4 regions of the Terrisporobacter glycolicus ATCC 14880 genome follow, and region 1 is predicted to be linked to each of the others. Evidence: riboswitches for the same ligand, from Rfam matches in the RefSeq annotation. Region 1 holds a riboswitch; each other region holds the start of a gene.
What was found. A riboswitch is a leader RNA that binds a small molecule or an ion and turns the genes downstream of it on or off. The one in region 1 is predicted to bind lysine.
Positions count from the first base shown of each region.

Region 1 (6,115 bases):
GAAATGAGAAAAATTTATATAGTAACAACTTATACGGGAACTCTCTTATCTTATTTAATAAGAAAAGTTAGTAAAAGTCCCTATGCTCATATTTCTTTATCTTTAAATGAAGATTTATCACCCATGTATTCATTTGGGAGATTAAATCCTAAAACACCTATATTTGCAGGTTTTGTAGAAGAAAATATAAATGAAGGCTTATATGAAATAAAGCAAAATGCGCTATGCCGAGTATATTCATTAAATGTTGATTATTATAGTTATGAAAAATTAGTAAAAAATATAATGAAAGTAAACAGCAATAGAAATAGATATAATTATGATGTTAAAGCTTTAGTATATTTATCATTTAATAAATCAAGAGAAAAAGAATATAGATATGTATGTTCACACTTTGTGGCAGATATGCTTTATAAAAGTGGTATTAATATATTTGATAAGTCGCCATCACTAGTGAAGCCGGAGGACTTTTATAATAACCAAAATCTTAATTTAGAATACGAAGGATTATTATGTAATTATAATATTAAAAATGAAAGAAATATGCTAAGTCATATGACTTGTTAAAAATTACCATATATTACTATGGTAATTTTTTATTTTCTATTATATATTATTTATTAATCTAAACATGTAAAAAAAAGGTTATAATAGTAATAAGAGGTATAATGGAAAGGAGAAAAAATGAAAAAAATATTTAAAACTTATGGGATAGCTTTATTAATAGTAGCTATTTATGCATTTGTAAAACTACCAGTACTGAGGTTTGATTTCACATCAGGATTTACAATGCTAATTTTATTCTTTGTTTTAGCTGGTGTTCTTGACATGATGCTTGATAGAGGAGAAAGAACATCTAAAAGTGCAAAAAATAACTTTTTAATAGCAGGTGTTTTGTTAGTTGTAATTATTATTATTCCATTCTTTGTAACATCTCCTATATTTAGAGCTAGTTCTTATAAAGACTTACTTGGAAAAGTAGAGGAAAGTGTTTTTACAGAAGATGTGAGTCCAGTAAGTGTGGATAAAATTAGAATTGTAGACAAAGATATGGCAATAAAATTAGGAGAAAAAAAACTTGGGGAAATACCAGCAATAGGAAGTATATCTAAAGTTGGTGACTACTCAATACAAAGTGTTAAAGGGGAATTATATTGGATTGCACCTCTCGTGCATAGAGATATTATAAAATGGATAACTAATTTAGAGGGTACTAATGGTTATATTATGGTATCAGCAAGTGATCCGCAAGACGTGAGATTAGTTCAAAACCTTGATGGGAAACAACTTAAAATAGTATATCAAGAAGAAGCATATTTCTTACAAGATTTACATAGACATGTTTATCTAAATGGTGGTATGAAATATGGTATGACTGATTTTAATTTTGAAATTGATGACAATGGAAAGCCTTATTGGGTTGTAACTTTATATGAACATGCTGTTGGATATGGAGGATCAAATGCAGTAGGAACAGCTATTGTGGATGCTCAAAGTGGAGATGTTAAAATATACTCAATTAAAGATACACCGAAGTGGGTAGATAGAATACAACCAGAAAGCTTTATAGTGGACCAAATAAATAATTGGGGACTATATGTAAACGGATTTTTAAATTCAGTAATATCTGAAGAAGGTGTATTACTACCATCAGAGGGAACTTCCTTAGTATATGGAAAAGATGGAAAATCATATTGGTATACAGGAATTACTTCGGCAGGAGCAGATGAATCAACAGTAGGATTTATGTTAGTTGATTCTAGAACAAAGGAATCAAAATTGTATATGCAAACTGGAGCAACAGAAACTGCAGCTATGACAACTGCAGAAGGAAAAGTACAAGAAAAAAATTATAAAGCAACTTTCCCAGTTATGTATAATATTCTTGGAAAGCCAACATATGTGCTAGGCTTAAAAGATAAGGCTGATCTTGTAAAAATGGTAGCATTTGTATCTGTTGAAGATTATAGCATAATAGGAATGGGAGATACAAAAGAAGATGCCTATAAAAATTATAAAGAAGCATTAGAATCTAAAGGGAACGATATTGATTTTAACACAAGTGAAAACTTACAAAAAGTAGAAGGAACTGTATCTAGAATAAACCAAGATGTAAAAAGTGGAAACACAACATATTATATTACATTAAAAAATAATAAAGAATTAATATTTACAGGGACATCAAAAATATCTTCAGAGCTACCTTTAACAATGGTAGGAGATAAGGTAAGTATATCTTATGATAAAACAGATTCAAATATAATAAGCATTGCAGAGTTTGATAATATTAATATTGGAAAAACAGAAAAAACTGCAAATAAAGAAGAAAATAGTGAAAAAATTGATAATAAAGAAAAAACTGAGTAATATAAAATAGAATATATTAACAAAAAAAGGAAGAAAATTTTAATCTTCCTTTTTTTATTTGTAAATTTTATTAAGTGATTTTAATATAATATAGTACAACTTGGTAAAAACAGCTTCAAGGAGATTGACTATGGTGGGATTAGAAAAAGATATTTTGTATTTAGTAAGTAGAGTAAGATGCGTCACAGAAAATCAAGTGGGAAAAGTATTTAATAGTAAAAAAAGAAATGGCAAAAAACCCCTAAAGAGGACATTGAGAAAAATGTGTAATGATTATACTTTGAGAAAGTTTCCATGTAATGTTAACTATACAAATTTTAAAGATAATTCAGGAGTTTATTATCTAAATGGAAGTAATATTGAAAAGGGAAAGAGTTTAACAAAAATGTTACTAGGTTCTGAAATTGCAATTAGATTAAATAGTGCAGGATATGAAACTGTTAGATTTTATAGAAATGCAAAAGTAGGAGATGAAACTTATGATATATTTATAGAATATATAAATCCCTATGGAGAAAGACTACAAGTATTAATAGACATTGAACTGGATGAAAGCTTTAGATGTTCAAAGTATAGCAATATTTCTAATGATATTGATAACTCGACCATACCATTTTTTATGGTACCAAAGGTTATTGTTATATCTTCTAGAGAACAAAAGCATAATAAGTGTAATATTAATGAACATATATATTTCTTAGATACATCTTTGAATAGATTATTTAATTATTTGTAAAATAAATAAATAGTTTTATGATTTTTATTGCATCTTAAAGTATGTTATGCTATTAATATATTATTAATAAAAAAAGATAAGAACCTAAGGTAGAGGCGCTGTACTTAATAGTACTAACATATAGCTGGCAAGCAATTATATGTTAGGAAAGGAATTACAGCCGAAGGTAGCTTATAGGCATATAAGCTATCTGGACTTATGCAAAACATGTATAAGGCTGTCACTTTTATTCGTAAGAGCAATGTAGCAACAGATCTGTTTTTAAGGTCGTTGGCGACATGAGCGAAGCGAATTTTTTCTAAGTGTTGAGCTACAAGGTTTACTATGGCTAATTTTAACGTCCAAAGTATACCTTTGGGCGTTTTATTTTTTTTTATGCAATTTCATAATTTAAGGGGTGGTAATAGTGAGCAAAGTAGTTGTTCAAAAGTATGGTGGAAGTTCTGTATCTAGTACTGAAAAAATTAAGCTTATTGCAAGTAAATTAATAGAAAGAAAAAAGAAAAATGCTAAGATTGTTGTTGTAGTTTCAGCTATGGGAGATACAACTGACGATTTTATAAGTTTAGCAAAAGACATAACTAAATCTCCAGACAAAAGGGAACTGGATGTGTTAATGTCTACTGGTGAAATGATATCTGCATCTTTATTATCAATGAGTTTAAACTCTTTAGGATGTGAAGCAGTGAGTTATAATGCTTATCAATTAAATATTAAAACTAGTGGACTTCATGGAAAATCATTAATAGATGATATCGATGTTAGTAAAATAAATGAAAGTTTAGATGGTGGGAAGATTGTAATAGTAACAGGATTTCAAGGTTTAAATGATGAAGGAGATATAACTACTTTAGGAAGGGGAGGCTCAGATACTTCAGCTGTGGCTTTGGCTGTAAAATTAGAAGGAATTTGTGAAATATATACTGATGTTGATGGTATCTATTTTACAGATCCAAGAAAATTTAGTGAAGCTAAAAAAATAAAAGAAATCGAATATGAAGAAATGTTGGAATTGGCAAGTTTAGGGGCCCAAGTAATGCATTCGAGAAGTGTGGAGTTGGCACAAAAATATAATGTGGAGTTATATGTAGGATTATCTTGTAGTGATATTAAAGGAACATACATAAGGGGGAATAAAGAAATGAAATTAGAGGATAAAGTTATTACAGGTCTTGCAACTTGTGATGAAGATGCAGCCATAACAATAGTAGATATAAATATGGAAGATGTATCTAAATTATTTGAAAAAATAGCTGTAGATGGAGTTAGTATTGATATGATAAGTCAGACAGCGCCATTTAATGGGAAAGTAAATGTGTCATTCACTATACCAAAGGATGATTTAATGGAATGTGAACAAATAGTTGGTTGCTTTGTACCAAGGGATAGTATTGTTATAGATGAACAAATAACAAAGTTTTCTTTAGTAGGTCTTGGCATGAAAAATACTAGTGGTGTTGCTTCGAAGGTGTTTAAAATATTTAGTGATAATAACATAGCTGTAAAATTAATTACGACATCTGAAATAAGAATTACATGTGCAATAAACTCTTCTTCGAAAGAAGTGGCAATAAGAGAAATAGCAAAAGAATTTAATTTATAAAATAGGAGGATAATATGAAACTTCATGGCACAATGGAAATAAAAGATAGTAATTTATACATAGGTGGGGTAAGTGCACTAGATTTAGCAAAAAAATACGAGACACCTCTTTATGTATTTGATGAGGAATTAATTAGAAATAATTGCAAAGAATATAATAAATATTTTAAGGTTAAAGAAAATAATAATAAAATTGCATATGCAGGGAAAGCTTTTTTACCTAAATATATGTGCAATCTAATAGATGAAGAAGGATTATATTTAGATGTTGTTTCTGGCGGAGAATTATTTACAGCTTATAAATCTAATTTTCCTATGGAGAAAATATTATTTCATGGAAATAACAAAACAATAGATGAGATTAGAATGGGTGTTGAGTTAGGTGTAGGAGTGTTTGTAGTAGATAATTTCTATGAATTAGATATATTAGAAAAGCTTTGTAAAGAAAAAAATATGATACAAGACATATTTTATAGAGTAACTCCTGGTATCGATGCGCATACTCACAAATATATTAGAACAGGTCAAATAGACTCTAAATTTGGTTTTGCATTGACAAATGGTGATTTTTATATGGCAGTAGAAAGATTAAAAGAATATAAAAATGTAAAATTAATTGGTATTCATGCTCATATTGGTTCGCAAATATTTGAGGTAGAACCTTATGAAGAAGAAGTTGATGTTATGTTTAACTTGGTAAAAAAATTAAAATATGAATATGATATAGAAATAAAAGAGATAGACTTTGGTGGTGGTATAGGTGTTTACTATACTAAGGAAGATAAGCCTAGAAGTATTAAAGAATTTTGCGAGAAAATTATAAATAAATGCAATGAAAAATGCAAAGAATTAAATATGAAGATGCCTACTCTTATATTAGAACCAGGTAGATCTTTAGTTGCAAATGCTGGAAGTACTTTATATTCTATTGGATCAATTAAAAATATTAAGGATGTAAGAACTTATGTAAGTGTAGATGGTGGGATGACTGATAATATAAGACCTTCTTTATACCAAGCAGGGTATGAATGTGCTATTGTAAATAAAATGAATAATGAAAAATCTGAACATAAGGTAACTATTGCTGGAAAATGTTGTGAAAGTGGAGATATTTTAATATCAAATACTAGTATATTAAATATCGAAAGTGAAGATGTATTAATAACAACGTCTACAGGAGCTTACGGATACTCTATGGCATCAAACTATAATAAAATACCTAAAAATCCAGTTGTATTTGTAAATAAAGGTAACGATAAATTAATATGTAAAAGACAAAGTTATGAAGATTTATTGTCTTTAGAGTTATAGAATAAAAAAGTTCTTTACTACTAAAAAAGTAAGGAACTTTTTTATATTAAAAATAAAATTGTATAAATACTTATTAATGTATAAATATAATTATATGAG
Region 1 covers NZ_CP117523.1:1,921,376-1,927,490, forward strand. Annotated here, with positions in the region: gene TEGL_RS09565 (hypothetical protein) at 4-567, shown strand; gene TEGL_RS09570 (hypothetical protein) at 685-2,367, shown strand; gene TEGL_RS09575 (hypothetical protein) at 2,498-3,103, shown strand; lysine riboswitch at 3,186-3,388, shown strand; gene TEGL_RS09580 (aspartate kinase) at 3,510-4,706, shown strand; gene lysA (diaminopimelate decarboxylase) at 4,721-6,016, shown strand.

Region 2 (6,115 bases), 690 kb from region 1:
TTGTCTATTAAAATCACTTTCTTCAACCTTTGCATAATCTACTATAGTTATATTTCCTATGCCAGCCCTTATTAAGGCCTCTACACAAAAACTACCAACTCCACCTACTCCTATGACAAGAACATGAGAATTTATTAATTAAATACTAAAAATCCCTTCAAATTATTGTATCTAACAATCTAAAGGGATTTTTTATATTTTATAATAAATTAAGCTATTAAATTTTCTTCCTTTTCATCTATATCTACACTTTTTCCAAGTATTTGTATTCCTATAAACATTGCTATAAATGCTAAAGGGATTATTAAATAAATTGGAAGTCCCATTCCTGCTGGTATATACCCAAATAATATGGCTATGCTTCCAACGAATAAAGCATATGGCATTTGTGTTCTAACATGGTCTATATGATTACATCCAGCTCCCATTGATGAAAGTATAGTTGTATCTGATATTGGGGAGCAGTGGTCTCCGAATATAGAACCTGTAAGCACTGCACTTATACAAACTATTATATAAGACATATCTGGACTTATAGAATGAGCTAGCGGAATAGTCAGTGGCATAAGTATACCCATAGTTCCATAAGATGTTCCTGTCGCAAATGAAATTATTCCACCTAGTACAAATATTATACTTGGTAATAAAAAAGCTGGTACAGAACCTGATAATAATTGTATTAAGTATCTAGCTGTTCCAAGTTCTTTTATTACTGACGAAAGTGACCATGCACATATTAGTATTACACAAGTTATAACTAAAGTTTTCATTCCATCTACCCATATATCTAATCCTTGTGATACAGTAAATATTTTCTTACATACACCCATTGCTATAGCAACTACACCTGCAAATGAAGCAGATTGGAATAGCGCTACAGATGCATCAGCATTAGAAAATGCTTCTCTTATTGCTACAAATGATAGTGGTGAGTTATTAAATATTTGGATTAAACTTACATCATTTCCACTCATTATTGTTGTATAACCACTGTAGTAAAATGCAAATAATGATCCAACTATTAGTATACCTATTGGTACTATAGCATTCCATATATTTAATTTAACTCCTTGAAGTGGTTCTAAATCACTATGTTCATTACTTATTTTTTCATCTATATCTTTATTAGAAACTAAATTTGTATTTCCTCTTCTAGCTCTTAACTCTGCTTCTCTCATTGGTCCAAACTCTTTTAATAGCACTGCCGTTATAACTATAAATCCAAGTATTAATATATTGTAAAATCTATATGGTAATGTACTTAAAAATACACTAAATGCATTTGTATTTACTCCTATAGCATTAAATCCATCGCCAATTAGTCCAACTTCTAAACCTATCCAAGTTGAAATTATTGCTATTCCTGCAACTGGCGCTGCTGTAGCATCTATTACAAAGGCAAGTCTTTCTCTTGAAATATTCATTTTATCTGTAACTGGTCTCATCATCGGACCTATTATTAATGAATTTGCATAGTCGTCAAAGAATACTAAAAGTCCTGCTACCCATGTTATAAGCTGAGCACTTCTTGCGCTTTTTGCTTTTTTAGCTAGTGATTCAGCTATTGCTTTTGCTCCGCCCATTTTAGCAACTAAGTTGATTACTCCACCTATTGCTAGAACTTGAAGTATAATTCCTGCGTTCCATGGATCGGCTAATGCTCCAACAGCTCTATCTACTAAATCTAAAAATGCATTAAATAGCGCAGAGAAAATATTTATACTATTTAAGTTTAATAAAAATCCACCTGACATAACTCCAATAACCAAAGATACTATAACATTCTTAGTTATAAAAGCCAAAATAATAGCTACAAGTGGTGGTAATAGTGTTAATAGTCCATACTTTTGTGCATTTATTACAGCCATATCTTGTTCAGCTGCAAAACTCGTTACGCTTGATATTAAAATCAGTATAGTTGTCATTAATAATAATCTTACATTTCTTTTTTTCATTTTATTTCCCCCTATGTGATAGTTGTGAATATTTCAGGGTTTTGTCATTTTTAATAAAATTTGCTTTGCTCATGTTAATAATGGTTTATAACATAAATCCATTATTCCATTAAGTAGTTGAAAATTAATATTTTTTAATAAAAAATATTAATTTCTTTGTAATAAAAAAACCTTGATGGCTTCATCAAGGTTAAAATTACATACTAAAAATATTCTTAGTTCTTCTCAATGATAGCTCAACACTAAAATTAGTGACAGTTGTATACATATTTTATATACACCCAGCTATATAACCTTAAAGCCTCAGTTATACGCTTCGGCAATATTTCCTTTTTTAATAAATCATCGTGCTACCTCATTATTAATACTTATAAATATTGCACCTCTACCTATATATTCACTTGTTTTTTACAGTATATAATATATGCTTTACAAATACAATACATTTTGTTCAAATTGTCAAAATTATATTTTTTTACTGTAATCATCTATGAATTCATATAATAAAATACAAAGCCATAAGGTATCCAATCTGATATATTTGAACTTAGTAAAGAGTAATTAAGCTCATCTAAAGTTATTTTATTATCATCTAATAAGTATACATAAGTTTTCTTATTTTCTTGAAATAATTTTAAATATTTAAAACTGTATTCAAAATAATCTTCCTCTTTATCATCTCTATACTGATCTCTAGAGTCATCTTCAATCATAAAGAATTTATTGTCTTTGCAGGATAAGTAAGTCAGTATTGGGTCCTCTTGTTCAGTATATTGAACTATTAACACACTATCTTCTTTTTTCTTTTTACTATTATTATAAAAATTATTCCATATTTTCTTATTTGCTACTATTTGTTCATCTTCTATAACTACAATATTATTTTTTTTTGCTTTTTCAGCTGTTAAATTCTTGGATTCTCCATAAGATTTTAATATTTCTTTTACTTTTTGTGAATCTTTTGCTGAATATATTTTAAGTTTTTCCTCACTAAAAGTATCTATAGCCTTTTTAGTATCAGCATTTTCACATCCTAATAAACTACAAAAAGTTATAAAAATAATAATATAAATTATCTTTTTCATCTTATTCCCCCCTATATACTGATTATTACTATCTTCTTTTTTTTTTTAACAATTCCTTCAATTTTCATTCTCTATGATTATGAAAATTGCGACAAATTCTTTAATTATTAATATTTATTAAAGGAAATTCTCATATTTTGTTGAATATTAGTAAAATATCTGATTACAAAATTTATGGAGGAATAGACTATGCTGTTAATCAATAATACTAGTACAAATGCTTACTTTAACTTGGCTATGGAAGAATATTTTTTAAAAAATACTACTGAAGATATATTTATGCTCTGGAGAAATGAAAGCGCTATAATTGTAGGCAAAAATCAGAATACATTATCTGAAATTAATTATGAGTATGTAAAAGAAAATAAAATAAAAATCGTAAGACGACAATCTGGTGGTGGTGCTGTTTTTCATGATTTAGGTAATATAAACTTTACATTTATTTCATGTAATGATAATACCTTTAGTGATTTTAAGCGATTTACTATGCCAATAATAGATGCTTTAGAAACTTTAAATATACATGCTGAATTTTCAGGAAGAAATGATTTACTCATTGATAATCAAAAGTTTTCAGGCAATGCCCAGTATAATTATAAAAATAAGGTAATGCATCATGGTACACTATTATTCTCATCTGAAATAAATGATTTATCTAGTGCGTTAAAAGTAAAACCATCTAAGTTTAAAGGAAAGAGTGTAAAATCTGTTAAATCCCGTGTTACAAATATTAGTAATCATTTAGACAAAAATATGACTGTTTTAGAGTTTAAAAATTACTTAATGAACTTTATAAATAGCCAGGATGAAAATAATCGTCTCTACGAATTAAGTGCACAAGATATAAATGAAATTAACAAATTAGCAGAAGAAAAATATAATACTTGGAAATGGAATTTTGGTCATTCACCTAAGTATGCTCTTAATAATGAAATTAAGTACCCTGGTGGTAATATAGAATTTAGTTTAAATGTTAAAAAAGGACTAATTAATGAGATAAAATTCTTCGGAGATTTCTTTGGTAAAAAGGATGTTTCTTATATAGAAGATATATTAAAAAATATAAATCATAATGAAAATAGTATTAAAGCTATCTTAAATAATATTGATATAAATGATTATTTTTTAAATTGCAATATAGATATATTAGTTGATGGAATAATGGGTGCAAAGTAAATTTAAAATTAAAATGAAGAATAGACCTTTGCCTATTCTTCATGCATTCTTTTCTTTTCAAAATTATCTAAATCCTTATTTAGTTTATTTCCTATTTTCCAAGCAAAAAATGTTATTAAAATTAAAGTTAATACTTTCAAAGGATTTGTTATAAAACCAATTATGTCTTTTCCTATATAACTAACTATAAAAAACATAACTAATTTTCCTGCTACTACTGCAGATACAAAGTCTGTAGTGTGTCTTTTGGCTAATCCTTGAGATATTGTAACCACACAAGCTGGTAAAAATGGACAAGCATAAGCAAAAAATAATAGCATAAACCCTTTTTCTTCTACCCAATCAATTGCTTTTTCTACTTTTTCATTTTTTAATAATTTAACAAATTTTTTATTGCTAATTTTCTTAACTATTAAAAATAGACATATAGTTCCAGCTGTAGAACCTATCCACGATATTATTAACCCTTGATACATACCAAATAAGGCCGCGTTAGCAGTAACAATTGCAACTAGCGGCAGTATAGGCAGAAAACTTTCTATAAATACACTTGTTAATCCAACAACAATAGACAATAACCAATAATCATTTACTATATTATATATGTTTTGAATATATTCCATAAATATCTCCTTTTTATCATTTTAAAATCATTATAAATAATTATACCATAATAAATTTTTTTAAATCTATTGTGAATAAATTTTCATTTTTTCTTAACAATTTGCACCTTTATACACTATTTTCTTAATTTTTTCTTACTATTTTGTTATTTATTCTTTTTAAATTCATACAAAAAAGATTGCTAAAAAGCAATCTTTTTTATTTTAATATTTGTTTTACATGTAAATCCATTTGAGGATATGGTATTGAAATCTTTTCCTCATCAAATCTAATTTTAACTTGTTCTAATAAATCATAGTATACAGTCCAGTAATCAGGTGTTTTTACCCAAACTCTTACAGCAAATTTTAAAGAACTAGGTCCTTGTTCAAATAATCCAACAAATGGCTCTGGATAATCAAGAATTAGTTTATTTTTAGCTACTATTTCTTTTAAAACACTTCTAACTTTTAAAATATCACATTCATATCCTGCTGAAAATGTTAAATCAACTCTTCTAGTTTCTTTTGTAGAATAATTTATTAAACTTCCATTTGATAAAGTTCCATTTGGTATTAATACAACTTTATTATCTACTGTAGTTAAAGTAGTATAAAATACGCCAATTTGTTCAACTGCTCCTTCAAATTGAGCCGCTTGAATATAATCTCCAACTTTAAATGGTCTAAGAAGTAAAATTATAAATCCTCCAGCAAAGTTTGATAAACTACCTTGAAGTGCAAGACCTATAGCAACCCCAGCCGAAGCAACTATAGCTGCTAGTCCTGATAACTTTAGTTCCCAGTATGCACCTGCAATTACAAGCACTAATAAGCCTTTTAAAGATATACTTATAAATGATCTTGTAAACTTTACTAATGTCATATCTACATTTCTTTTTTCTGCAAAAGTTACAAATCTTTTTGATAATCTATTTATTATTTTAAATCCTATTATTATTAAAATTGTACCTATTATTAACTTTATTCCACTACTTAGTGCCCAATCTAATATTTTTGTAGCCATAGTTTCCATGGTCATATTTTTAAAATTCATATTTTGTATTTCTTCAATCATCAATTTACCTCCAAGTCTATTACATATATAAATAAAATAATACACTTTTTCGAGAAAATTGTCTAGAATAGTTGCAAATAATTATAATAAATCATATCATGTAAATTTATGTAATTAATCTATTACATAATCATCCTTACTACTATAATAGATTTCTACAGGCTTTTCTTGACTACTAAATAAGAATGGTGTAAGAGAATACGCATAGCTTCCAGCATT
Region 2 covers NZ_CP117523.1:2,615,077-2,621,191, forward strand. Annotated here, with positions in the region: gene TEGL_RS12995 (tRNA threonylcarbamoyladenosine dehydratase) at 1-135, opposite strand, end outside; gene TEGL_RS13000 (Na+/H+ antiporter NhaC family protein) at 210-1,955, opposite strand; lysine riboswitch at 2,180-2,351, opposite strand; gene TEGL_RS13005 (DUF4362 domain-containing protein) at 2,444-3,040, opposite strand; gene TEGL_RS13010 (lipoate--protein ligase) at 3,230-4,216, shown strand; gene TEGL_RS13015 (TVP38/TMEM64 family protein) at 4,249-4,839, opposite strand; gene TEGL_RS13020 (mechanosensitive ion channel family protein) at 5,039-5,896, opposite strand; gene TEGL_RS13025 (diaminopimelate decarboxylase family protein) at 6,011-6,115, opposite strand, start outside.
Region 2: it holds a riboswitch for lysine, as region 1 does, so the genes downstream of both, TEGL_RS13000 (Na+/H+ antiporter NhaC family protein) here and TEGL_RS09580 (aspartate kinase) in region 1, are expected to answer to the same signal.

Region 3 (6,115 bases), 440 kb from region 1:
AGATATAAACCAAACTTCACTAATAGTTGGCATAACAGAGCAATTATTAGGAAAACCAGGAAAAGTAGTCTTAGCAATAATAGTTGGACTAGCATGTTTGACGACAGCTATAGGACTTGTATCAGCAACAGCACAATACTTTACTAAAATAACTAAAGGTGCTTTAAAATATGAAACTATAGTTATTGTTGTATGTATATTTAGCGCAGTAGTATCTAACTTTGGTGTAAGTACTATAATACAATTTTCTGCACCAATATTATCAGTTATTTACCCTGCAACAATAGTTTTAGTAATAATGACTTTATTTGGTCACAAAATTAAAAATGACAATGCATTTAAAGGAGCAACATATGTGGCACTACTTGTAAGTATTCTTACAGTTGCAAATAACATGGGCTTCGAAATTGCATTTATAAATAAATTACCACTTAGTACTTTAGGATTTAACTGGATTATTCCAGCAATCATTGGAGGTATTATAGGAAGCATTATACCAAACCATAAGGATGATAAGGGATATGACAGAATTGATGACGCCTTATAAACATTTAAATACTATACAATAATAAAAAAGTCTGAGGGATTTAATTTTCTCTTAGGCTTTTTTATTTGCACTTAAAGATTTTATTATGACTAACTATATATTAATTCTATAAAATATATAGATATTCAACAAAATATTTAATATAATTAATATATAAAATAGAAATATTTGTAAAGCAAGAAGGGATTGAGTAAATGAAAAAAGTAATAATGCTATTAACTATATTATGTTTATTTGTTGTAGGATGTAGCAAAAAAGAGGATACATCATCTTATGATAAATATTTAGAAGATGGGAAAAGAGCAGCCACAAATGAAGAATACGATAAAGCAAAGAACTTATTTGGTTTAGCAAAAGAGGAAAATAATAATGAAGAAGAAGCAAATGCACTTTATAAGCAAACAAATAATTTAATAGAAGCAATTGATTCTAAGGAAAAGAAACACTACGATGTGGCAATACAGCTTTGTGCATCAATAGAAACAATAAATAGTGAAAGTGACATAATAAAAAAGGCTGCAACGGATTTAAAGAAAAAGTGTGTAAACTTAAAGAATAATCCTGACCAAGAAGAAAAAGAAGAAAAAGAAGCAAAAAAAGAAAAGAAAAAGACAGTAAAAGATAAGGCTAAAGAGGAAAGCAAAACAGCTAAAAATATTAAAAATGATTATAAAAATAAAGCTAAAGAAGCTAAAGATTTAGCAGTTAAAAGAGATGGTATATTTAGATATCAAGCAGCATTAATAAAGACTCTAAGATCTTATGATATGAAGGACGTTGAAAGTGCAAAAGCAGTTTATGAGTTAAGTGATGAAATGTTAAATAATTTATATAAAGATTTAAAAACAAATTTGGATAAAAGTTTATTTAATAAGTTGAAAAAAGAGCAAGTTCAATGGGTTGAGGAAAAAATGGCAAAAGAAAAGGGGCTTAGAAAGGATAAACTTTTTATGTACCAAAGTCTTGCCACAATTACCATTGATAGATGTGAGAAGTTCAATGAAAGGTATTATAGATAATAACAAATATTGGTACTTTAGTTTTCATGGTTAATTTAAAAAATTGCTTTGAAATTTAATTAAATTTAGTGAAAAACATTTACAAAATTCATTAAATGGCGTATAATTAATACATAAATTTAAACTAAGTATAAAAAAGATAGAGGAGCGGTAATTAATAGTACTAGTAATTAGTAAAAGCATAAAAATTTACTAGGAAAGGAAGTATCGCCGAAGTTGTATAATTGAAGCTAAAAAGTTGTACAGCTGGGGATGCAGAGAATATCTGTATCACTGTCACAAATTATTTTGTGGTGAGCTATCATTTAAGGGATAATATATACTTAAATATACTGTATCCATTTTAGTGTATTTTTGTATTTACGTAGCCTTGAGTGTTAAGCTCAAGGCTTTTTTTATTGTAAGTTATGTTTTTCTGATTTATAGATAAATTACAATAACCAACTTATTGACGCGAGTAAGGTTGTTGACAAAGTGGTAGCAACATAATTCACTAACACGTCATTCGAGCCAAGCAAATTTTTTATATGGGAAATATCTATTGTAGAGGAGAGACATCATGGGAGAAAATAAAAAAATAAAATTATGGGCATTAGTAATGCTTATATTTGTTCCTACTTTTAATTTTACTAACATCGCAAGTAACGCAGTATATTTAGGGGCAACTGCTATACCTTCATGGGTGATAGTATCAGTACTATACTTTTTACCACTGTGTGGAGTTATAGCTGAAATGGCATCTTTTAACAAAGACAAAGACGGTGGAATTTATACTTGGGTAGAACAAGCAATAGGTGAAAAATGGGCATTCATAAGTACATGGTCTTATTTTATAGGTATACTTTTCTATCTACAAATGGTCTTTTCCAGAATACCTGTAGCAGCATCATGGGCTTTACTTGGAAGAAACGTATTTACTGATTCCAATGCTTATTTGTTGCCAATACTATCAATATTTATATGTATAGCTATGACATATATAGCAACAATAGGTGTAAGTAAATTCTCTAAGCTGGCTGATTTTGGAGGGAAATTTACTCTAGCAGCAACAATAATATTTATAGTAATGACTGTAGTTGGATATTTTAACGGAACACCTTCTGCAACTGAGTTTAGTGTGGAAACAGTTGTTCCAAAATTTAATGTAAGTTATTTCTCAACTTTTTCTTGGTTGCTATTTGCAGTATCAGGTTCAGAAGTTGCAGGGACATATATAAAACAAACAGAAAATCCTAAAAAGACATTTCCAAAAGCAATGGTTATAGCAACTATACTTATAGCATTATCATATATACTTGGTTCTGTGGCTGTACAATTAATAGCATCACCAGAAGTTTTGGAAAGTGCTGGTATAAAAGATGCAGGGTATGTGGTTTATAGTATAGTAGCAAACAACTTTGGAATAAATGGAAAAATAGTAGTTCAAATATATGCGGCGATATTCTTAGTAACATCAATAGCAGCTTATATAATATGGATGGAGTCTCCAATAAGAGCTATGTTTGGAGAAGTTCCAAAGGGAACATTCCCAGAATTCTTAGTTAAGAAAAGAGAAGATGGAACATTAGTAAACGCACTATGGACCCAATGTGCAATATTAATAGTATTAATAGCCATACCACTATTTGGACTAAAGTCTATAGATGCATTCTTTAAATTGTTAACAGACTTATCAGCTTTAACAGTTGTTATACCATATATAATCCTTATGTGTGCATATATGTCATTTAGAAAAAATAATAAAAACATTGATTTTAAATTCTTTAAATCAGATGTACTTGCCTACACTATGTCAGGAATAGCTTTAGTACTATCTTGTACAGGGTTCTTGGGAGCAGGTCTTGACTATGTCGTTGGATCTAGTGGAACAGAAGCTATTTTACTAATAGTAAAAACCTATGGTGGACCAGTAATTCTTATAAGTATGGGACTTGCCATAAGATTTATATCGCAAAAGTCTTATAATAAATCCAATGAAGGTAGATTGGAAGATAAGAAAAAGGCTATGTAAGATGTTTGATGAAAAGTAAGCAGATATAATTGAAAGCGTGTATTTTCTTATTGGAAAGTACATGCTTTCTTTTGCTTTACTTTAAAGATAGAAGAGAAAGTTAAAAATATGCTTATAAAATTAAAAATAAGAAATTTTATTATGTGAATTATTGTTGATTTATACTTTAAGAAGTATATAATTAACAATAGAGTGATTTTTAAAAAAGAAATTAGTATTTAAGTTTTGTTATTATAAAATTATTATAAAAAGTCATATTGCAAGACTTGGATAATTGAAAGCTAGTTATTTCAATTACTTGAGGTCGTACTACTATAAGAATGAATTCCATTAAAACAAGGATTGAAACTTGGAGTAATTGCAGCGGCTCAGCAAGAAAAAATAAGTGTTTTTTTATACTTATTTTTTCTTCCAAAACACAACTAAAAATTCTACCACCAAGGATGAATAATTTTCTACATAGTATAATTTACAATTTACAATTAATTAATAAAATAAAACTTTTATTTATATAAAAAAAATCATAGTATTGATATATTTGTTGGAAAAGAATAATATACCTAATACATACAATAGTGAATGATAAAATCCAATTAAAAATTGAAAAAGTGATAATATGGATCAGTAATTACTACTTTTCCTTACTTTAAAGGCTGTATATATACAGCCTTTTTCCATGTCAAATATTGAAATAATAAAAAAATTCATGTACTAATTAAATAAATTTGATATTATAAATAAGAAATTCAATATTTATTTTGGATTGCTAAATTATAATAAATTTACATTTAGGAGTGTTGCAAATGTTAAATATTTGTTTATGTGATGATGAAATAGATGTTTTAGATTGTTATTCACATAAGATAAATGAAATTTCATATAAGCATAATTATGCATTTAAGATTGAAACCTTTAGGAATGGTGAAAGTTTAATTTTTGATATAGAAGAAGACCCAAATAGATTCAATATAATAATTATAGATATAATAATGAAAAGTATTAATGGAATTGATACAGCAAAGATTTTAAGAAATCGTGGATATAGTGGAATAATAATATTTTTAACTTCAAGTAAAGAGTTTGCACTAGATTCATTTGAAGTAGAACCATTAAACTATATTCTAAAAGATGATAGTAATAACAGGTTTGAAGATATATTTTTAAAGGCTGCTGCTCAAGTTGATAAAAATTGCAATAAGAATATAATTATTTCTAGTAAAAATCAAAATAAGGTTGTTAATTTAGATAGGATTCTTTATATGGAAAGTTTAAATAAAAAAGCTATATTACATAATATTTATGGAGAAAGGGAAGAAGTAAATATTGTTTTTAAGAATATATATGAAAAGATTAAAGAACATGGATTTATTCGTTGTCATAAGTCATACATAATTAATATTGAGTATGTAAAATCATTTAATAATTTGGAATGTAGGTTACAAGGAGGGGTTACTGTGCCAATAGGTAGAAAATATTTAAAAGATTTTAAAAATATGATTGTGGAAAAAGAGTTTGGAAATATATTATTGTAACTTATTTAAAAGAATGAGGTAAGCATATGAGATTAAATCTTGTAGAAGGAATAACTTTTTCATTAATTTATTTTTTTAATAAGTTTTTCATGAATTATGTTAAGGAATTATTGCAACTAAGAAACAAAAGTTTATCAAAAGCATTTCCAATGATTATGTCTATTGTATCAATGGGATTAATTTGTAAAAAAATTTATATTCCAATTGTATATATTTTGATATTTTTAACATATATGGTCTTATTTAAAATAATTTTCTTCGACTCAATAGGAGTCATATATTGCGTAATTATAAATCAAATGTTTCATTTAATGTTATTTAGAGATATTGTTGTAGGAATTTTAAGTGTAATATCAAACAAAAGTATGTACCAAACTGTTCAATGTTATGAAACTTATATATTATCCTTTGGTATATCTAGATTATTAATGTTACTTCTGATGATTAATTTTAAAAGAAGAAGTACATTAGATATGGCAAAAAAACTATTAATTAATAGAAGAAAGCTGCTAATGAGTAATTTATTAGTTGTTAGTTTAGTTATTATATTGCTTAATTCCAACTATACCTACTACTATTCAGGAAATATTAGAACAACTACATGTATTATGCTATTAGAAAGAATTTTAATAGGATTTTGTTTTTATTTTTCATTAAGTATGAAAATTAAATCAATAAAATGGGTGGAGGAAGAAGTTTTGTATAAAACCACTTTGATGAATTTAGAGTATAATAATAATCTAAATAAGAAAGTTGATGAATATTCTAACTTGCTAAAAATGTATAATCATGATTTCAAAAATATATTATTTAATATTAAGGATCTTATTGAGATAGGAAATACAGAAAAAGCTAAGGACATAATATGTGAGTTTGATAAAAAAATTGAAAGTATTAAAACATATAATAAAAAATTTTCAAATAATCCTGTAATTAACACTTTATTTAATAGATTATATGAAGAATGTGAAAATGAAAATATTATTTTTGATTGTGACTGCTATAT
Region 3 covers NZ_CP117523.1:1,481,848-1,487,962, forward strand. Annotated here, with positions in the region: gene brnQ (branched-chain amino acid transport system II carrier protein) at 1-547, shown strand, start outside; gene TEGL_RS07260 (lysozyme inhibitor LprI family protein) at 742-1,566, shown strand; lysine riboswitch at 1,699-1,875, shown strand; gene TEGL_RS07265 (amino acid permease) at 2,126-3,577, shown strand; gene TEGL_RS07270 (LytR/AlgR family response regulator transcription factor) at 4,381-5,109, shown strand; gene TEGL_RS07275 (GHKL domain-containing protein) at 5,136-6,115, shown strand, end outside.
Region 3: it holds a riboswitch for lysine, as region 1 does, so the genes downstream of both, TEGL_RS07265 (amino acid permease) here and TEGL_RS09580 (aspartate kinase) in region 1, are expected to answer to the same signal.

Region 4 (6,115 bases), 690 kb from region 1:
ATAGAAATTAATGATATTTCAAATACTCATACTTGTCCATTGGCTAAAGTTATGAGAAAAGAACTTAGAGATAGAGGAATAGAGCATTTAAAAGTAGTATTTTCCACAGAGCAACCTATAGAAGTTAAGGAAAAGATATCAAATGGCCATAGAATACTACCAGGAAGTATGCCTTTTATGTCTTCCTGTGGAGGATTGATAATATCATCTCAGGTTATAAAGGACTTACTTGATATAAAATAGTTTGAATTTTAAAACTAAAATAGTAATAATTTTAATAATAACCGATTAAAACTATTACTATTTTTATTAGAAGGTATAAAAAATTATCTTAATAACATTCCTATAAATATATAATAATAAATTTATTTCTAAAAAGTTTTTGTTTTAGAAAAATTTTTTTGTGATTTATCTTTATAAAAATCCAAGTAGATACAATAACATAAATGACAAAATGGGACTATATATAGAAAAATAGCATATGGGATAAATTTGTAATTACTTATGCCTAAGACTGAAGTAGGAACGAGTGCAGCTATGCACCATGGGATTAAGGCAGATGTAACGATTGCGGAATTGGAAAATTCCATAGCCATATCTTCATTATTATAATTCTCGTAGCTATTTTTAAGTGTTTCTATAGTTAGAATAAAAGCTATAGTTTGGCTACATCCAATAGATGCAATTATTAAGCCAAGAAATAAGGTTACTAAAAATAACTTACTCTTATTTAGTTTTATTTTTTTCAAATACGTCTCTAAACCATTAAAAATATTTAATCCACTAAAAAATCCTGTTAAACAGCATGAAATAATAATTATATAACAAGTTTTAAGCATGGAAATAATGCCACCGCCCTTAATAATATTTGATAAGGATGAAGAGGCTTTATATCCAAATATAATATAATTACACAAATCTATCATAGTTATTTTTTGAATAATAAAGCAAATTATTATTGAAGCTATTATACTTATAGTTATTGATTTTGAAATTGAAACTTTTTTTAACGATAAAATAATAATTATAATAGCTGGTATTAATAAAATAAAACTAATATGAAAATCATTGTATAAAGTTAAACTTAGTGAATTGTCAATAAAAGTTAAAGGATTTTTAAAGGAGAATAATAAATAAAAAATAATACTAACCATAGTTGGAATAATACCAAAAATGAAAATTTTTCTAATATATTTAAATAAATCAACGTTAGTTAAATTGCATAGAAGAAGTAAACTAGAAGATAAAGGTGAACATCTATCACCTAAATATGCCCCAGACATAATTGCTCCTCCTACTAAATTTAAGTTAAGATTAGATGCCTGTGCAATAATAATAAGAGGTATGCCTATAGAACTTATAGTACCAAAGGAAGTTCCAATCAAAAAGGATGTTAAAGCTGGGATTAAAAAACAAAATAAAATAAATAGATTAGGGTTAATATATTTTAGTGAATAATAAACTATTGCAGGAATTGTTCCACAACTTAACCAAACACTTATTAAAATTGAAATTAATAATAAAATTTTTATAATTGGAAAGCTTCTTTTAGATTCAAAGGTATATAATTCAAGAAGCTCCTTTATGCTTTTATTTCTTTTTAGGCCGACTAAAGAAAATAAAATTAAAGAAATAGTTAAACCGTATCCTAAAAAAATATTATTAAAAACGCTAAATATTAGCATTATTATTGTAATAATAATTATTAAAAAAATTCTCATATAAATAATTCCTCCCATAACTTATCATCATAATAAAATTATAGAGAAATAATATCAAAATATTAATTAAATATAAAAAAATATTTATAATATATATATGGTAAAAAAGACAGAATTAAATGTTGCTAAATATAGGAAGGTGATATATACTCATATTAATAAGTGAATATTTAAGGTAGAGGTGCGATTTTTATCAGTAACAATAATGAGTTAAGCAACGTGGATTTATTGTGAAAGGAAACATCGCCGAAGCATATAACTGAAGCTTTAAGGTTATTTGGCTGGGGGTATATATAATATATATGCCACTGTCACTAAGAAATTAGTGTTGAGCTATCAAATGGATTTATAGTTTAGTATAATTATGACCTTGATGCTCTTACATCAAGGTTTTTTTAATGAAAAAAATAGCCCTTATAATGTTCACTACAAAAATATTAGGGGGAAATAAAATGAGAAGAAGAAATTTAAGATTATTTTTAATGACAACCATGCTATTCATAATGACAACAGTATTATCTTTTGCAGAAGAAGTTGATGTTGCTGCACAAAATGCAGATAAATTTGGTTTATGGACTTTAATACCACCGCTAGTTGCCATTTCACTTGCTTTTATAACTAAAAATGTTATAGTATCTTTGGTTATAGGGATTATGTCAGGGGGATTTATATTAAATATAACAGGAAATAATCCTTTTATGGCAATATTTTATTCATTTTTGGATTTAATTCAAAGGGCAGTGGGATCTTTAGCAGATCCATGGAATGCAGGTATAATTCTTCAAGTTTTAGCAATAGGAGGAGTTATAAATTTAGTTGGAAAAATGGGTGGAGCAAAAGCCATAGCTGAAGCCTTATCAAATAAAGCAAAAACAGCAAAAAGTGCTCAAATAATGACTTGGTTTGCAGGATTATTTGTATTCTTTGATGACTATGCAAACTCTTTAATAATAGGACCTATGATGAGACCTGTTACAGACAAAATGAAAGTATCAAGAGAAAGATTAGCGTTTATAATAGATGCCACTGCAGCACCAGTTGCAGGTTTAGCAATTATTTCTACATGGATAGGTTTAGAAGTTGGGCTTATAGGTACGGCATTTGAAAGTATAGGAGTTGAAACAAATGCATTTGGAGTATTTTTAAATACAATTCCATTTAGATTCTATAATCTATTAATATTAGGATTTATAGTAATGACAGCTTTACTTTTAAAGGATTTTGGACCTATGAGAAAAGCTGAGTTAGAATGTAGAAGAGGGAGTCAAAATCTTACTTCAAACGAAGAAGTGAATAAAAATTTAAGTAAACATGATGATATGGAACCATTAGAGGGTGTTAAATTAAGTGTCTGGAATGCAATAATACCAATAGGAGCGTTGATAGTTGGAGCGTTATTTGCTTTTTATTACAGTGGATATACTGCAATAATGGGTGGAGAGGACACTACAGTAATTCAGCTTATGCAAAATTCACCAGCATCATTTAATGCAATAAAAGAAGCTTTTTCAAATGCAGATGCATCTGTTGCTCTTTTCCAATCAGCTTTATTTGCAGGAATAGTTGCAATGGTTATGGGTGTATGTAAAAAAATGTTTACTGTATCAGAAGCTCTAGATATTTGGGTGGATGGAATGAAAACATTAGTAATAACAGGTGTAATATTAATATGTGCATGGTCACTTTCGTCTGTAATAAAAGAATTAGGAACCGCAAAATATTTGATTACATTATTATCAGGTTCACTGCCTCCATTTATAGTACCAAGCTTAATATTTGTGCTTGGGGCAATAATATCATTTGCAACAGGGACTTCTTATGGAACAATGGGAATACTTATGCCTCTGGCTATACCACTTGCATACTCAATAAATCCAGATATGTCTTATGTAATAGTTGCAACATCAGCAGTATTAACTGGAGCTATATTTGGAGACCATTGCTCACCAATATCAGATACAACAATACTTTCATCTATGGGAGCTGGATGTAATCATATAGACCATGTTAGAACACAGATGCCTTATTCAATATTTGTGGGAGTTATTACTATAGTGTTTGGATATATACCAGCGGGATTTGGATTACCTGTCTATTTAGTTTTACCATTGGCATTTGTGGCTATGTTTATAGGAATACAAGTACTTGGTAAGAGTGTAGAAGTTGAAGATATACAAGGAAATGAATTACTAGAAAATTAATATTTATAAAAGACTTAAATGATAATGCATTTAAGTCTTTTTTTATGCAAATAATAAGTTATAGAGTTTATAAAAGGAGAAATTACTATGGCTTATGTAAATTTTAAAGAAGAAAATTATAAATTAAAGATCCAATTGGATAAAAGGAAAAAAAATAATGAAAAAAATTATAGTTATATTATAAAGCATAAAAAGAATATGACTGACTATAATCCAGACAATCGATATAGTTATGAAATTACAGAAAATGAATTCATTGGCAAAAAGGGATTGTTAGATGAAAAAGATTATTATAATATTTCAAACAAAGATATAATATGTGCAAGTTTTAAAGATTGTACTTTTGCAAATACAAAATTTATCAATTGTAGAATAATAGGCTGTAAATTTTATGATTGTAAATTTATATTAGGTGGTGTTATTTTTGAAAATTGTATATTTATTATGGAAGATAATATAAAGTCACCGTCATTGAATAATACAATAAATTACTCTTGTGAATTCTATAATTGTGAGTTTTATAGTAAATTCAAAAATTGTGATTTATCATATTCAATATTTGAAAATTGTTTAATAAAAAATACTTCATTTGAAATATGCATGATGAAAAGTATGATAGCAAATAAATGTGAATTGAATGAAATAAAAATTTCGGATAGTGACTTAAGTGGATTTAAAACACACAAATGTTATATTTTAGATTTTGAATTTGATGATAAGTATAAAACTAAATTAGATGAAAAAACATTTTTTGATAAATTAGTAGAAATTAAAAAAACTAGAGAAGAATATGAAGGGCTATATTTAACTTATCAGGCTATTGCAAATAAATTTAAAGAAAATACTTTAGATAATAACTTTGGCGAATATTATTATTTATGTAAGAAAATTCAAAGTAAAACCCTGGACCCTATTCCAAAAATAGGATCATTTTTGTATAGAATATCTTGTGGTTATGGTGAGAGACCTTTTAATGCACTATTTATGGGAATATTTCTAATAGTAGTATTTGCGTTGATATATTTAATTGTTGGTTTGGATATTGATAATAATTACGTTATTTATAATTTAGAAACATTAAAGCATTTTAATTTTATCGGATTCATTGAAGATTTTAACGAATCATTAGCATTAAGCTCAGGTATATTTTTAGGTGTAGGTGGGTATAGCTGTGAACCAGTCCAAATATCATTGATGCTATCTAATATTGAAATGATTTTAGGGACAGTAACTGTGGGGGTTGGTATAGGTGCAATAGTAAGAAAAATTATAAGATAATATCTATGAAAAAAAGGAAATTTACCGTATAATCTAGTATTTAGTAATATACATGTTGATATTTTGTAATATTCTTACTATTAAATAAACTATTTCATATATATTGATTATATGAATGATATATGTTAAAGTGATTTTAAAATTCTATATACTTATTAAGGGGTGGTATCTTGAATAATACAGAGTCATTGAAAAAAAATATAACTAAAGCAGAAGATTTAAATTTATACATGAACCTAACAAAAGATGAAGAAATAAAAATGAATGAAATACTTGAAAAATATCCTATGTCTATTACACCTTATTATCTATCTTTAATTGATTTTAACGACCCAAATGATCCTATAAAAAAAATGTGTATACCTTCGATAGAAGAAATTGATTTAAGTGGAAGTTTTGATACGAGTGGAGAAGCAGATAATACTGTTATTACAGGAATGCAACATAAATATGAACAAACAGTCATAGTACTGTCTACAAGTCATTGTGCAATGTACTGTAGACATTGCTTTAGAAAACGTTTAGTAGGTTTATCAGATGAAGAAATAGCTACACATTTTGAAGAAATGTTAGAATATGTTAAAAATCATGAAAAAATAAGCAATGTACTTATTTCTGGAGGAGATTCATTTTTAAATAGTAATAGTAAAATTGAAAAATTTTTAGCAGCCTTATGTGATATTCCTCATATTGATTTGATTAGATTTGGAACAAGAATACCTGTAGTTTATCCTGAGAGAATAACAAGAGATAATGAACTTAAAGAGATACTTAGCAAATATGGTCAAAAAAAACAAATTTATGTAGTAACTCAATTTAATCATCCTAGAGAGGTGACTAAGGAAGCTATTGATGCAATAAGATATTTAAGAGATGCTGGCGTTATAGTAAAAAATCAAACAGTTTTGTTAAGGG
Region 4 covers NZ_CP117523.1:2,608,692-2,614,806, reverse strand. Annotated here, with positions in the region: gene TEGL_RS12995 (tRNA threonylcarbamoyladenosine dehydratase) at 1-243, shown strand, start outside; gene TEGL_RS19835 (Na+/H+ antiporter NhaC family protein) at 372-1,685, opposite strand; lysine riboswitch at 1,890-2,065, shown strand; gene TEGL_RS12985 (Na+/H+ antiporter NhaC family protein) at 2,174-3,922, shown strand; gene TEGL_RS12980 (pentapeptide repeat-containing protein) at 4,010-5,200, shown strand; gene TEGL_RS12975 (KamA family radical SAM protein) at 5,371-6,115, shown strand, end outside.
Region 4: it holds a riboswitch for lysine, as region 1 does, so the genes downstream of both, TEGL_RS12985 (Na+/H+ antiporter NhaC family protein) here and TEGL_RS09580 (aspartate kinase) in region 1, are expected to answer to the same signal.